Regions from separate parts of the Brevibacillus sp. M2.1A genome, predicted to be linked through region 2. Evidence: riboswitches for the same ligand, from Rfam matches in the RefSeq annotation. Region 2 holds a riboswitch; the other holds the start of a gene.

The links. A riboswitch is a leader RNA that binds a small molecule or an ion and turns the genes downstream of it on or off. The one in region 2 is predicted to bind S-adenosylmethionine.
Region 1: another riboswitch for S-adenosylmethionine. It lies ahead of HP567_RS05240 (methionine ABC transporter ATP-binding protein); the one in region 2 lies ahead of HP567_RS01340 (MetQ/NlpA family ABC transporter substrate-binding protein).

Annotation. Positions count from the first base shown of each region.
Region 1 is NZ_JABSUY020000001.1:1,057,177-1,065,166, reverse strand. Features, by position in the region: gene HP567_RS05255 (peptide ABC transporter substrate-binding protein) at 1-1,233, opposite strand, end outside; gene HP567_RS05250 (MetQ/NlpA family ABC transporter substrate-binding protein) at 1,422-2,261, opposite strand; gene HP567_RS05245 (methionine ABC transporter permease) at 2,322-2,987, opposite strand; gene HP567_RS05240 (methionine ABC transporter ATP-binding protein) at 2,988-4,001, opposite strand; SAM riboswitch class I at 4,102-4,218, opposite strand; gene HP567_RS05235 (Ger(x)C family spore germination protein) at 4,326-5,459, opposite strand; gene HP567_RS05230 (GerAB/ArcD/ProY family transporter) at 5,459-6,583, opposite strand; gene HP567_RS05225 (spore germination protein) at 6,595-7,990, opposite strand, start outside.
Region 2 is NZ_JABSUY020000001.1:293,991-301,980, forward strand. Features, by position in the region: gene HP567_RS01315 (ABC transporter permease) at 1-134, opposite strand, end outside; gene HP567_RS01320 (nucleoside hydrolase) at 161-1,090, opposite strand; gene HP567_RS01325 (ABC transporter substrate-binding protein) at 1,279-2,352, opposite strand; gene HP567_RS01330 (Na-translocating system protein MpsC family protein) at 2,549-2,905, opposite strand; gene HP567_RS01335 (hypothetical protein) at 3,230-3,736, opposite strand; SAM riboswitch class I at 4,031-4,133, shown strand; gene HP567_RS01340 (MetQ/NlpA family ABC transporter substrate-binding protein) at 4,236-5,066, shown strand; gene HP567_RS01345 (methionine ABC transporter ATP-binding protein) at 5,110-6,147, shown strand; gene HP567_RS01350 (methionine ABC transporter permease) at 6,147-6,809, shown strand; gene HP567_RS01355 (hypothetical protein) at 6,959-7,393, shown strand; gene HP567_RS01360 (YxcD family protein) at 7,381-7,674, shown strand; gene HP567_RS01365 (ABC transporter ATP-binding protein) at 7,851-7,990, shown strand, end outside.

The sequences.
Region 1 (7,990 bases), 760 kb from region 2:
AATCGCTTCGGCAATTTTCTTATGTCTATCGCTTGGATTGTAAGACAAGGTGATCGGAGGCAGCGTTGTCATGTTGAGCTCCCTCATGCCTTCTTCCAGCAGCTTTTTCGCTGTTTCTACATCATTATCCTTGAAGTATCCGTCTTTTTTGATAATCATGGATTGCGGCAGCATCCCCATCGTTGGCACCTGTCCGACTTGTGTGATGTTATCTACGATGGTTTGACGATCTACCGAGTATGCCAGTGCTTTACGAATTTTCACATTGCTGAGCGGCCCTTTTGTCGTATTCATCTTGTACCAATACATCGTTGCTTTTGGATGAACAACGAGTTTGCCCGACTCTTTTAGTGACGGAATCGCATCGGTGGGAAGTCCACCGAGCGGCTGGCCTGCCCAATCCAGCTCACCGTTCTCGAACATGGACAGGGCTGTATTATCGTCCTCGATCATCGCAAACTCAATGCGATCGAGCTTTACTACGTCTTTATCCCAGTAGTGCTCATTCTTTTCAAGCACGATCTTGCTCTTGTGCTCCCACGCTGTCATCTTAAATGGACCGTTGCTTACGTGCGTCGCCGCTTCGTTTGCCCATTTCGGATTGGCCTCCACTACTTTTTTGTTAACCGGGTAGTATGTGTAGAAAGCCGTCAGCTCCAGAAAGTAAGGCGTTGGATTCTCCAGCGTGACTTCCAGTGTTTTGTCATCGAGAGCCTTTGCACCGAGTTCGTCGGGTTTCATCTTGCCTTCGTGAATCAGCTTCGCATTTTTAATGTAGTACAGCTGATAGGCATACTCGGCACCAAATGTCTTGCCGAGTGCACGCTTCCATGCATACACGAAGTCATGGGCAGTGACTGGATCTCCATTGCTCCACTTGGAGTCGCGAAGCGTGAACGTATACACCAGTTTGTCATCCGAGAGCTTCACATCGGATGCTACTGAGTTCACTGGCTTAGCATTTGCATCGAAACGCGTCAAGCCATCAAAAGTAGCACGGATGATCGCTCCCGAAGTGGCATCCTTCGCAAGACCGGGGTCCGCTGTCGAAGGCTCACTCACAATGTTCGCCCGAAATACCTGCGGCCTTGCATTTGCAGGCTTTTCAGCTGATGCTGCGGTTCCCTCAGCCGGAGGGGTTGTCGTTGATGGCTGCGTACTCGTCGAACATCCAGCTAACATGCTTCCGGCGACCAGCATCGCGCCAAGAAACAACTTGAGATTTCTATTCATCAGAAAATTCCCCCTTATCTATATTTTCCCACTTCAAACACAATATACTCGACGGGAAATAAGTTGAAAACGGGGACGAGATATATTTAACTAAATTTTATAAAAATTCACTATATTATTAATAAAAATGAAACCCAACCAGCTTTGGAGGCCAGTTGGGTTTCTTTGATTGATCAATTATTTCTTCATTAGAACGCTGGAATAATCGCGCCTTTGTATTCATCTTCAATGAACTTTTTCACTTCAGGTGAGTTCAGTTCTTTTGCCAGCTTTTGAATGGCTTCGGAATCCTTGTTGTCAGGACGAGCTACCAAGAAGTTTGCGTATGGAGAATCTTTATCTTCAATAAACAGAGCGTCTTTCGTTGGAACAAGCTTTGCTTCCAGCGCGTAGTTCGTATTGATCAACGCCAGATCTACTTCTTCCAGAACGCGCGGCAGCATTGCTGCTTCTACTTCTTTGAATTTCAGGTTTTTCTTGTTCTCAACAACGTCTTTCACTGTACCGCTGATGCCAGCGCCTTCTTTCAGTTTGATCACGCCGTTTTTCTCCAAGAGTGCGAGTGCGCGACCGCTGTTTGTTGGGTCGTTTGGCAGCGCGATTGTTGCGCCATCAGCTAATTCGTCAACAGATTTTATTTTTTTGCTGTAAGCTCCGAATGGCTCAATGTGTACAGGCACTACTGGCACCAGGTTCATGTTTTGTCCTTTATTGAAATCTTCCAAGTAAGGCTTGTGCTGGAAGAAGTTTGCGTCGAGTTGTTTTTCGTTCACTTGAACGTTAGGCTGTACGTAATCAGTGAACTCTTGGACTTCCAGGTTCACGCCTTGTTCTTTCAGTTTTGGTTGAATAAATTTCAAGATTGCTGCATGTGGAACGGGAGAAGCGCCTACCTTCAATGTTACTTCCTTTTGTCCGCCTTGTGCGCCGCCTTCAGCTGGAGCAGGTGCTGTTTCCGTTTTGCCTCCGCAAGCTGCCAAAGAAAATGCCAATACAGTAGAAAGTACAGATACGACTAGCTTTTTCATGAATGATTTCCCCCTTGCATGTATTTCATCTTATTTTTTGAAAATCTATATGGAAAGATCCTATTTGCGGCTGAATTTCAGAACCAGACGGTCCCCCAGCGATTGTAAGATCTGTACCATCACCAGCAAAATAACAACAGTCACAATCATGACATCGGTTTGGAAACGCTGATAACCGTATCGGATCGCCAAGTCACCCAAACCACCGCCGCCAATTACCCCAGACATTGCCGTGTAGGAGACCAGTGTTACCGTCGTGATCGTAATACCTGCGATCAGACCTGACCTAGACTCTGGCAAAAGGACATTCCAGACGATCTGCCAATTGGAAGCACCCATAGATTGTGCGGCCTCGATCACGCCTTTATCAATCTCACGCAGAGAGGTTTCCACCAAACGTGCGAAAAATGGAGCGGCCCCAAACACGAGCGGCGGAATGGCACCCAGTACACCGAGTGAGGTTCCTACGAGCATTTTCGTCACAGGAATCAGCAAGATCATCAAAATGATAAATGGTACCGAGCGCAATACGTTGACAACGAATGATGCGATCGTATAAAAAGTGCGGTTTTGCAAAAGCTGTCCGCGAGAAGTCAAAAACAGAATGATGCCCAACGGCAAACCAATCAGGACGGTAAACAGGGTGGAAAAGCCAAGCATCGTGAGCGTGTCCATCGTACCTTCGCCGATTTCAGCCCAATCCACATTTTCGAATGTCCAGTCCATTTATATCACCTCTACTTCCAAGCCACGTTGGCGCAGCGTCTCGATGGTCTTTTGATTCTGTGCGACATCGCCTTCCAGCTCGATCACCAACTGACCATACGGCGTATCTTTCATGCGGGAGATTGTTCCCTGCAAAATACTGAACACCGTACCGGTCTCTTGCATCGTTTGGAACAGGATCGGCTGGTACGTTTTTTCTCCGAGGAAGGTGACACGAGCAATCGTGCGGTTCCCCGAGGCTTTTTCGTGCTCGACTGCTTCGCGCAGCTCTGTAGAATCTGCTACTTGTTCCACGAATTCTTGTGTTGTTGGATGCTTCGGACGAAGGAATACATCCAGTACGTTACCCGACTCGACGATCTTTCCTCCATCAATCACGCCGACACGATCACAAATAGAGCGAATGACGTGCATCTCGTGAGTAATCAACACTATGGTCAAGCCCAGCTTGCGGTTGATGTCCAAGAGCAGTCCCAGAATGGAGTTCGTCGTCTGCGGATCGAGAGCCGATGTAGCTTCGTCACAGAGCAGCACTTTTGGATCATTCGCGAGCGCACGGGCGATCCCGACACGCTGCTTCTGTCCGCCAGACAGCTGGGACGGATATTTGTCCTTATGTGCCTCCAAGCCCACCAGCTTCAGCAGTTCGTTTACTTTCTTATCAATCTCTGCCTTTGGACGCTTTGCCAGCTTGAGCGGAAAAGCGACATTTTCGCCGACTGTCGAAGAAGACAGCAAGTTGAAGTGCTGAAAAATCATGCCGATTGAGCGGCGCTTTTCTTGCAGCTTCCCTTCATCCAGCTTTGTCAAATCGACGCCGTCCACAATAACTTCCCCTGAAGTTGGGCGCTCTAGCAAATTGATGCATCGGATCAATGTACTTTTCCCGGCACCCGAATGTCCAATGATCCCGTAAATTTCGCCTTGCTCTATGGAAAGGTCGATCCCCGTTAACGCTGGGATGGTTTTACCTTGAACTTGATAGCTTTTATGCAAATGACGCAGTTGGATCAACGCATCCACCTCCCGACCATAATCTTGATAAAAATATGAAAACCCCTTTTTCATAAACGAAAAAGGGGCTGCAACGCAATGTATACGTTCGCATCCACCCTTCTCATCTACACAAGATCCAAACAATCCTGTAGGAATTGGCACCGCGACGTTCATTCGAAAATGAACCGGCTGCCGGGCTTCATAGGGCCTGTCCCTCCGCCTCTCTTGATAAGAAAGATATCTACGTATATTATGTTCGTTTTTTCTATTTCTTGATGATACAAAACGGATTATATCCTTTTTGAAAATATCACGTCAATAGTAATAGCAGGAAAAAGTTTTTTAATCCATGACGCCGTTGCGTATTATGGTCGACTTTACGTGAAAGTGAAATGTCGCATCTTTGAACATCTTTCTCCATTCGGCCTGCGTCATATTTGCCTTCCCTCTTCTATTTGAACGATACACGATCCCGAACCCAGCTGGATCGACATTGAGGTCCTGCAATTTGTGGACTACTTTCTGCAGTTCTTTTCCGAGCTCTTCTTCCAGTGCATGTTCCATGATTTTCATCAACCTTGCATTCTCTAGCTTCAGCGGGAGGGTTAATTCCAAAATCCGCGCATTTAATCGGATGTAAATATCAAAGATCGGGGGAGATACTTGGGTCAGCTCGATTTTTGAATGGCTGGAAATCGTATCAAAGACAAGCTGCACACGATCATTTTTACTTCCGTGATTCTTGTGCACCTCGCCAAAAATATGAGCAGGGACAGAAGTATCGTAGCTCCCAATCCTGAATTTGCCATGCATGAGCTTGATTAAAAAGGCTTCCTTTGGTGTGATCCACCCTACATAACGCTCCCCTTGAAATAATGCGATACCCTTGATTTGCAGCTCATTTCCCTTTTTTGCAATAAACGGCATGATCGGGTCGATTCCTTTGTCATAATAAGCTCGAAAAAACTCATGCATGGTGGAAGACGGAATTTTTTCCCCTTCAATATTTTGCTCAATCATACGGTATAGATAGATTCCGATATTCCCTGCTTCAGAATAGGGATACGTTAACATATCATATGTTTCGCCTTCGAAAAGGCAAAGATAAACCCTGCTGGAAATAGAGGAATCCCGATACAACGTGTCAACGATACTGCCAAGTCCACGCTTTGCCAATTTTTCACTGTAGAGTGCGACACGTATTTGCCCACCCAATACTCTTTTATCTGATTGTAAATTGATCCGATCCCGAATTCCCTTGCTGGTTTCACCGGTGGCTGAAAAAACTTGTATCTTTTCTTTCGCCTCCGGATTAATGGAGGGCATGATTGCTGTCCCCCGAATGTTTCCATCCTTTAACAGATCATAGCCGACAGACGTGGCAAGTCCTGTCTCATCAAAAATTTGCCGATCTGAACAGCCTGCCAGAACAAGGACACATGAACACCACAAGGCAAAAAGACGCTTGGGCAGCATCAGGCACTCTCTCCTTTGCTGGTTGGTTTCGCCCTTTGCTTTCGTTGCTTCAGCCAGACCATCAGGTACAAAAAATAGGGGTACACGTATATAATGTACAGGGTTATATGCGAGTAAATATTCGTCATCCGACTCATCTCCTGCCTGGAAAGCAGCGACAAGGAGGCTACATAAATCACGGGTATAATCCAATACAACGAATGACGTAGATTGAATCCGAACAAGCGCTTGAGACCTCGGGCAGAAGCCCACAAATACAGCATGATATTCGGCAAGATCACGAGAAGCCATAACGAAATGACAACCAGCTCAAACCTTTCCAGAATAGGGAGGTACACCATCTTTTGCATATTGAGTGTCGCCCAGATCGTTCTCATGAGCTGGCCCTGACTAAAAAAGACCAGCGCCACAATCATAACTAGCAAATAGATCAGATACGTCACCAGCACCCCCAACTGTACACTTTTTTGTACCCTCTCTTTATTTTGTACATATGGATAGGCAACGTAGAGGATCTCAAAGCCGGCACTGGTCAAAGACATGGCAATCATTCCATTGAAAAGGTTCTCCAGGCTGGTGTCCATGATGGGAAACAAATATTCCCACCTGGCAAATTTCAAGGGGAAATATAACTCAAATATCATCCATATCGTGACCATAAAGGAGAACAATGCATAGCCTGCGATGACTCTTATCCCCCCTACGACTGTGTAAAACGCTAGAAACAGGATGATTCCTGACAGAACCCACGTCGGTAAATTCGGAAACATCCAGGTTTGGACAACTTCAATGTAGGTGCGTAAAATGACTCCAGCCGACACAAAAAAATAGGTCAAATAAATGATGCTAATGCCTGTTCCCAGCCACTTTCCAAACACATCTTCCTGAATTCCGTAAATATCGGCTGAGGGGTATTTTTGCAAGGTCTTGTTAATGGTCATCACCGTAAGATGAGTAAACAAGGCAGCGAGTACGACAGATATCCAAGCATCGTGCCCCGCTTCCTTGGCAATGATTCGTTGGAAGCCCAAAATGCCCATCCCTAACTGCGTGCCATGCACAAGAACCCCTGCAAGAAATGCCGTTATCGTATTGTCCTTGCTTACATCGATGTTGATCTTCATAGCCGCCTCGCTCACTCGTCAATGTCTTTCTTCTCTTTGGCTCTATCCCTGTCAAAGCGTGATATTCGTTTTGGGTTAAAAAACTTGAGCCGTTCCGAAAGGGAGGATAAGGGAGCGCGTATAAAGCCATCCTTCCAATCTGAAAATCGCACGGGATAAATCGGGTACATATAAGGACGGCCCAGACTGGTCTGGCGAAGCAAATGACTGGCTAAAAAACTAAATCCGACCACAATGCCTAATGCACCCAGTACACCTGCCAGCAAAATCATCGGAAAACGAACCACCCGGATTGTAGAGCCGATCATATAGCTAGGCGCGATAAAGGATGACAAAGCCCCGAGGGCAACGATAATAATCAAGATATTGCTGGTGAATCCGGCCTGAACGATAGCTTGTCCGATAACAATACCGCCTACAATACCAATCGTCTGACCGACCTTGGTCGGCAGCCTCGCTCCCGCTTCCCGCAAAAGCTCAATGATCAGCTCCATCAAGATGGCCTCCCACAGTGGTGGAAACGGTACCCGAGAGCGCGATTGCGCGAGAGAAAGCAACAGATCAGCTGGAATCATCTCGTAATGATAGGTCAGCGCAGCCACGTAGATCGGGGTCAGGATCAGGGACAAAATCATGGCAAAGATTCGCATGAGCCTGTTAAAAGTAGCGAGACTCCAGCGCAAGTAATAGTCATCTGGCGACTGAAAAAATTGTAATAGGGTGGTGGGGCCGAGTAAAGCAAACGGGCTCCCCTCCACGAGTATGGCAATCTGCCCTTGTCGCAAACCGTGTACGACTCGGTCTGGACGCTCTGTTTGTTGAAGAGTAGGAAATAATGACTTCTCATTGTCTGCGATATGCTGAGCCAGTATGGTAGAATCCAGACTGGTGTCCAATTCCAGATGATTAATCCGTTGACGCACCGTATTCACATTTTCCTCATCTACCGTCCCAATCATATACAGCATCGACACATTCATCGGTATGGTTTTCCCCACTCTCAATCGTTCATGGAACAATCTAGGGGTAGACATATATTTGCGAATGATGCAGATGTTCACATTCAGTTCTTCTACAAAGGCGATCTGTGGGCCGAGTACAACGGTTTCGATTTCTGGTGCTTGAATGTTTCTGCCAACTGAGCCATCACTGGGGAACGCCAAGCCATAGGACGATTCCTCCACTTGAATGACAATATGACCGCTGAGTAAACGCTCAATGGCTTCCCCTTCATCGAAGACTCGGCTGCTGCTAGACGCTCCTAGGTGCTGAGCAATCACTTCAATCCCGCTTTCCTCCAAACAAATCTCGCGTAGCTTCGGGATGAGCTCACTGTAAACAACTTTGGCATCCGCCATGGTCGATAAAAAGAAAAGTAGCACGCGGCCCTCAGGCTCATCAATATGT
Region 2 (7,990 bases):
AGATAGCCTTGGATCGTAAAGCTACCATCCTGATAAAAGGTGGACGCAATCGTCATCACGATCGGAATGACCATGAACAGCGTCAAAAACAGCACACCCGGCAACAGCAATAAATAAAGACCCGTTTTTCTCATCTGATTAACTCCTGTTCACGGTATCGTCAGGCTTTCAATGCGCCGAGAAAACGCGCAAAGAACGCATCTGCATCTACGTCCAGACAGACGTTTATGTTCGGTTCTTTTTTCAGGCGGTTTTGAAAGTCGCAAACCGTTTGCCCATCACACAGCTCACTTCTCGTTTCGATATCTACATATAACTTCTGCGTCTTCACCAGCTTCGGATCGAGTGCGACTGCGACAGCCAATGGATCATGCATGGCGCACGCATAAATGCCATTTCGTTGAAAATAACGATGGAGGTAATCAGACGTACTCTGTCTCACGTACTCGCCCATCGGTGTATCTCCCAGCTCACGAATGTGCTCCTCGTTCAGCAGCACTCTTCGCGTCACATCCAGTCCAACCATCGTCAATTGCGGGAATCCGGCATGAAATACGACCTTCGCTGCCTCTGGATCGACGTACATGTTGTACTCCGCAACTGGCGTCACATTGCCATGCTCGCGGACAACCCCACCCATGAAAATGACTTCCTTGACGTGTTGAACAAGCTCCGGGCATTTTTTCACCGCCAAAGCCAAATTGGTCAGCGGCCCCGTCATGATGAGCGTAATCTCGCCGGATTGAGCAAGTACGTTTTCCACGATGAAATCAGGGCCAAAGCCAGCTGTCGGTTCCTTGTAAATCGGAACTCCGGCAAGGGCTCCTCCCAAACCATCCTCACCATGTACGGCATGCTCGAAAAACAACGGTCGCAGCAGCGGTTCAGATGCTCCACAGACAACAGGGATTTGCTCGCCGACTTGCAAGAAATCGAGAATTTTGCACGTGTTTTCTGTTGCTTTTCGCAACGACACGTTGCCATTCACCGTAGTAATGCCAATCAGATCGAATTGCTCGCTCTTCACAGCGAGAATAATGCCAAGCGCATCATCAATGCCCGTATCCACGTCAAGAATGATCTTTTGCACGAATGGTCCTCCTCACGTTCATTCCTCATAAGAAAACTTCTATCTAAGCCAATTCAACGTGGAGCGACCGCGTTTTAGCGGAATGTTTACATGCGCTCCAGAATTTATTTTATAAATTCCTATACGTTGAAAAACGAGGGTATATCCGATATTGTCTATACCCTCGCCCTTTGTTTTTCTATCGTTCGTTATTGCGTGATTTCACGATTCCAACGGTCAATCCATGCTTTGGAGTGCTCGTTCACGAATTTCATATCCAGCATTTTCAGCTTGCTTACGGTTGCTTCCCCGTACGTTACGCCTTTTGCTTCTTCTTCTGTCAGTTGAACCGTTTTGTTTACAGGAGAATCGATTTTTGCCTTTGCTGTTTTCTCCTGAACTTCCTTGCTCAGCTGGTAGTTGATGAAGTCTTCTGCGAGTGCTTTGTTTTTCGAGCCTTTTACGATGTTAACCGTATTCATGACTGCATATCCGCCGCTTGCAGGTTGTACGAAAACAGCTTCTGGAACAGCGGCTTTGATGTCTTTGAAGTACATTTCCATAATAGGTCCTACGCCGATTTCTTCTTGTCCAAACATGTTCACGTATTCGGAAGTCTTATCGTAGAACTTCACGACACTTTTGTTGACTTCTTTCATTTTCGCGAAGGCTTGATCCTCGTTGAATTCCTTGCTGCCCGCGACCGCAGAAGCACTGTCGAGAACCATCGGGCCTGTCGTGGAAGTAATGCTTGGCAGTGTCAGCTTGCCTGTCAGCTCAGGGTTCCACAGATCTTTCCAATCTTTGATTTCGGTTTTTACGAGCTTTGGATTGTAGGCAATCCCGAATTGGCCAATCGTGTAAGCTGGACCGTATTCCTCGCCCAGTGGTGCTTTGGCGATGTCGTAGATTTGATCCAGGTTCGGGATTCGGCTGCGGTCGATTTTTTCAAATGCGCCACTCTCAATCCCTTGCTGTGCATAGTAGTCAGAGAGGTAGATCAAGTCTACATCGGAGCTTCCTTGGCGAATTTTGTTCAGACGCTCTGCGTTGTTCCCGATTTCCAGTACGATTTTCACGTTATGTTCTTTTTCAAACGGCTCATATACTTCTTTGCGGAAAAAGTCTTCGGAGAAGCCCCATGTGGAGATGACCAGCTTTTGTGGCTCGCCCTTGGCTTCACCGCCAGCTCCTCCCGCTTGTGGTTGATCATTGCTGCCACAGCCAGCGAGAGCCAGTGACATCATAGAGAAAGACAGGATTCCAGCAAGTAATTTTTTCATCGTAATTCTCCTCCAGTTGGGTTCAATTGATGACAAAATATGGTGATACAATAAAAAGAAAAGTACCCTTGATTAGAACGTATCATTCTAAACAAGAGCACTTTTCTTCGTAAACAAAGAGAAGTGACACCCGTTTTACGCAAAGTCTACGGTCTCCCCTTAAGATAGATCAAAAGAGAAAATCCGAACGATTGCGTCAGGTATTCAGTTCTGATTCAGCTAAAATAACATTCGTGATCGCCCACTGCGTAGGCGCATCATAGTCCCTCAGCACGGCTTCCAACGGCAACCCCATCTCTTCTTCCAGTCGTTCTCTCAGTTTCTTCTTATAAAGAAGGGACATGCGAAAATCGACTTCGAGCTTGAGGGCCGGCGCTTCTCCTTCCAACGCTTGTGAGCGCGGAGAGCGACGATGCTTGGCTTGGAACGTAATCATCTGGTTTTCAATCGTGACTCGGAGCAAAGTCGTTCCAAATCCGAACAACTCTTTTGCTATCTCATTATAGATGGCAGACAGCTTTTTTCTGGTTTCATTGGAGTCCACGAGAGTCATGTCATCACCTGCGATAGCTGGCATAGAGTTCATTCGCTCTCATTATACAAATGATTTTTCGATTCTTCAATAGAATATTCGTATTTAGATCAATTTCATATAATTGCGTGAATTGCTCTGCCGCGATTTACCGGACAGGGGACTATGCGATACCTTCTGCCCCTCCCCCCTTTCAGGGTGGGCAGTTCTCTCGTGGTCTGTCAGAAAATTAAATTTCAGATTTTTCTATCCCCACTTGGAGGCGAGTACAACGCCAAAAAACATCTCGATTCACCATAAACAGTGAACCGAGATGTTTTTTCGTTTTTGGTATTTTGTTATGTGTTACAGCTCATTCTGGTGTTGTGCTATTTTTACTGCAACTTTACCTTCCATGTTCTCATCTGACGAAAGCGAAACTGTATGCGAACCAGTTCCCCATGGCGAGCTACTTATTTCAATTTTTTGATTACCATAAGGTGGTACTCTAAAGAACATTTTCTGACTACCGGATGAATCAGTAACGGACACTTTGATCTCGTAGGTTCCACTATTATATACCCACACTTTAACCCAACCATAGCCCTCTGGAATATTAAAATTTTTGGAATCCGTTTTGGCATTCTTAATTGGCACGTCATCAATCGGTCTTTCAGATCCCATAGGTTCCAATAACTTCAAATAAGATTTTGCGGAATTATCCTGATATTTAACCTGATTAACCTTAACGTTACTCTCCGGATATTTTTCTTTTACAACTGCATCATGTGATGATGCCATAGCACTAGATCCAATAGATAGACTGCTAAGTAAAAGAGCTGCTGCAATTGTACCTTTAACAGATCTTTTCATAATAATCCTCCATTACTAGTAATTTGGAATTATCTTCCTATTAAGTATGTTACATGGTAATAAATGGAAAATCAAGAATTTATATGGAAAATATTTGAAAAACAATAGACTCTCATCCCGCCCGATTGGTGGTTGTACAGGAGTAATGCGAAAGGAAGGTAGAATCACCACATTTTTCGCAAATATCGCATTCATTTGAAAAAAACTTTGACATCCATGTTGGTGCAAGATATAATCCAACTATTCGAATAAGGATTAGCGATTTTATCTTTCGTTAAAATTTCATAGCACATTCTCTTATGAAGAGAGGTTGAGGGACTGGCCCTATGACACCTCGGCAACCTATCGCAAACGATATGGTGCCAAATCCAGCGGAATTTATTCCGACAGATAAGAGAGGTATTGTTGCAGTGTGTTTACATACTCGCAGTTTTCGCCTCTTCTGTCGGAAGAGGCTTTTTTCGTTTCCATCTTACATCCAGAGAAAAGGGGTATTTTCATGAAAAAGACTGGTCTACTGCTCACTACACTGCTGCTCGCTGCATCGCTCGTAACGGCTTGCGGTGGTAAACAAGAAGCTGCGCCTGCTAACGGTGGCACTGCTGCTGAACAAACCTCACTCAAGGTCGGCGTCACTGGCGGCCCGCACGAAGAGATTCTCAACAAAGTAAAAGAAGTCGCCAAAGGCAAAGGACTCGACGTCGAAGTCGTCGTTTTCAACGATTACGTACAGCCGAACCAAGCTCTCGATAAAGGAAATCTCGATGTAAACAGCTTCCAAACCATTCCGTTCTTGGCGAAGTTCAATCAGGATCACAAAACAAAGATCGTCGAGGTCGGAAAAACCGTGACGTATCCAATGGGTCTTTACTCCACCAAGCATAAAAAAGTCGAGGATATCCCGGCAGGCGGTGTTGTCGGCATTCAAAACGACCCGACCAACCGAGCACGCGCCTTGCTGCTCTATCAGGCAGCTGGCTTGATTAAGCTCAAGGATGGCGTGGGTGACAACGCAACACCATTGGACATCGTGGAAAATCCGAAAAATTTGCAATTCAAAGAGCTGGAGGCTGCTTTCCTGGCACGCTCGCTGAGCAACGTAGAGGTTGCTTCGATTAATACGAATTTCGCAATGGAAGCTGGCTACTCTCCGAAAAAAGACGCGATCTTCGCTGAGAAGGCTGACTCTCCGTACGTGAACATCTTGGCAGTCAACGAAACCAACAAAGACAACCCTGCCGTCAAAAAGCTGGTGGACATCTACCGCTCGGAAGAAGTGAAAAAATTCATCGACGAGCGTTTTGAAGGAGCTGTACTGCCGTCCTGGTAAGATCGACGCCAGGAACATCAAGAACCCACAAGGAGAACTCGTTATGATACAGCTAACCGATATTCATAAGTCGTATCAAGTAGGAAACAAGCAGGTAAAAGCATTGAAGGGCGTATCCCTGCAGGTGGAAAAAGGGCAAATCTACGGGGTGATCGGCTTTAGCGGAGCGGGGAAAAGCACCCTGCTCCGTACCATCAACCTGTTGGAGAAGCCAACTAGCGGTTCTGTGATCGTCAATGGCCAGAACATGCTGACCCTCAAGGAAAAAGAGCTGCGGCAAGCTCGCAAAAAGATCGGGATTATTTTTCAACACTTCAACCTGCTCTCTTCCTATAATGTCTTTGACAATGTGGCGGAAATCTTGCGGATGAATCGCGTCCCCAAAGATGTCATTAAGCGCAAGGTAGAAGACCTTCTCGGCTTGGTTGGCTTGTCTGATAAAGCAAACGCTTATCCTTCTCAGCTATCCGGTGGACAAAAGCAACGGGTGGGCATCGCTCGTGCGCTTGCGACTGATCCGGAAATCCTGCTCTGCGACGAAGCGACTTCCGCTCTCGACCCGCAGACGACCGAATCGATTCTCGAGCTGTTGCTCGACATCAATCGAAAGTTTAACCTGACTATCGTGCTGATTACACATGAAATGCAGGTCATCAAAAAAATCTGCGACCAGGTAGCTATCATGGAAAACGGTGTCGTCATCGAGCAAGGCTCTGTTCTGGATGTGTTCAGCAATCCGCAAGAGCAAACGACCCGCAATTTTATCAAAACGGTTTTTGACGATCAGGTACCACAGGAGATTTTGTCCAAGATAAAAGAAACCGGACCTGTTTCCAAAATTGTTCGCGTTGCCTTTCGCGGAGATGCCGCTCTCGATCCAGTTCTAGGCACCTTGTCCGCACGCTTTCCGATTAGCACCAATCTGTTGTACGGCTCGATTACGACCATTAAGGGAACGGCGCTCGGCATTTTGCTATTGCACATTTCTGGTGAAGACCAGCCCATTCAAGACGGCATTCGCTTCTTGCGGGAATCCGTCTACCGCGTAGATATTGTGTCACCAGAGGAGGTGCGGAGCTAATGGAGCGTCTGATTGAAATGATTCCGGTATTCGGGCAATCCCTGCAAGAGACTGTTATCATGGTCGGGTTTTCGTTGTTCATTGCGACATTGATCGGGATTCCGCTCGGGATTTTGTTGGTCATCACACAGGCGAATCACCTTTTCCCGAACAAGATCATCTATCACACCCTGAATACGCTCATCAACATTGTGCGTTCACTGCCTTTTATTATTCTTATGGTTGCGATCATTCCTTTTACAGAGTTGATCGTGGGCACCTCGATTGGGATTGAGGGAGCCATTGTGCCGCTCATCGTCTATACGACACCTTACATCTCACGCCTGATGGAAACGGCCCTGCATGACGTAGATCGCGGCGTGATCGAAGCGTACCAAGCGATGGGTGCATCCCGGACGCAGATTATTTTTCGCATCATGCTGCGTGAAGCACGACCTGGCATCGTCCTCTGCCTGACGATTGCGACCATCGGTTTGATCGGTGCCACTGCTATGGCGGGCGCAGTGGGTGCCGGTGGATTGGGCGATCTCGCCTTGCGATACGGCTATCAGCAATGGGATATCGAAGTCATGATCATTACCGTCATTATCCTCGTCGTTTTGGTCCAGCTCATTCAATCGTTGGGTAACTGGGCAGCCCGAAAACTGAAAAAGAGCGCGTAAATCGAAGAACCCCTGACGAAATCGCTTGTCAGGGGCTTTTTTGTAGGTATTTAGACTGATCGTCACTGAAAGTTCGTTGGTATTTCGCTCGATATTCATGTAGACTTATATATACAAGTCATTTTAATGAGAGGGGCTACTCAAATAACATGAAAAAACTCATCATGATGTTGGTTGCCGTAATGCTCGTACTCGCTCCGGCCGGAGGATTCATTGATCATGCCGATGCGAAAGGTTATAAGTCCGGGAAAAAATCTTTTAACTCTAACACGGCTCCTACCAATACACAAACAACCAACAAAGCCGATTCAAATGTAAACGCAACAACCAATAAAGGTACCACAACAACTCCTGCTGCTACCGCAAGCAAAAGCGGCGGGTTCATGAAAGGTCTCCTGATTGGCGGTCTGGCTGGTTTGCTGTTTGGAAGCCTGTTCGCTGATATGGGTATTCTCGGCTCCATCCTTGGCTTCATGATCAACCTGATGGCGATCCTCGCTGTGATTATCCTGATCCGCAAAGCGTTCGTCTACTTCAAAACCAAGCGCGCGAAAGAACAGGAACTGAACGCATGGAAAAGATAACTTTTTCTGAACAAGATATCATTAATGCAATCTGCATTCATGCAGCTAACAAAAAGCAGTTGAAGCCACAAGACATCTCCGTCGAGCTGATGTGGGACGAGGAGTATGGCTTCTCTGCTGAAATACACTGGATGGATCGCCAACAAATCTTGGTCGAGATTAATATGATTGAAGCGATTCGCTACTACCTGGAGACCCAGATGCAGCGCAACCCTTATTCCGCCGGTATCGAGCTGGTATTGGACGACGAAGAAGGTATTATCGCTCATATCACCTACTAAAGCTTGACCATCGTAAGTTAACCCAAGGCCAATTTGTTCACACATGTGAGCAGGTTGGCTTTTTCATATTGAATTTGGCCTCATTCCGTTATATACTTTACCTTAGTGAAAATGATTATCATTGTCTGCGTTTACTCATACATGTACATACTTTCCTAAAAAGGAGTTGGCCCATTGTGGAGCGCTTATACACGCAAAAGCTGGACATCGGATACGGTGAGCTTTCCATTGTCAAAGACTTGAACATCAGCATTCCTTCTGGAAAAATCACCGCCCTAGTCGGTGCAAACGGTTCTGGTAAATCGACGATCCTCAA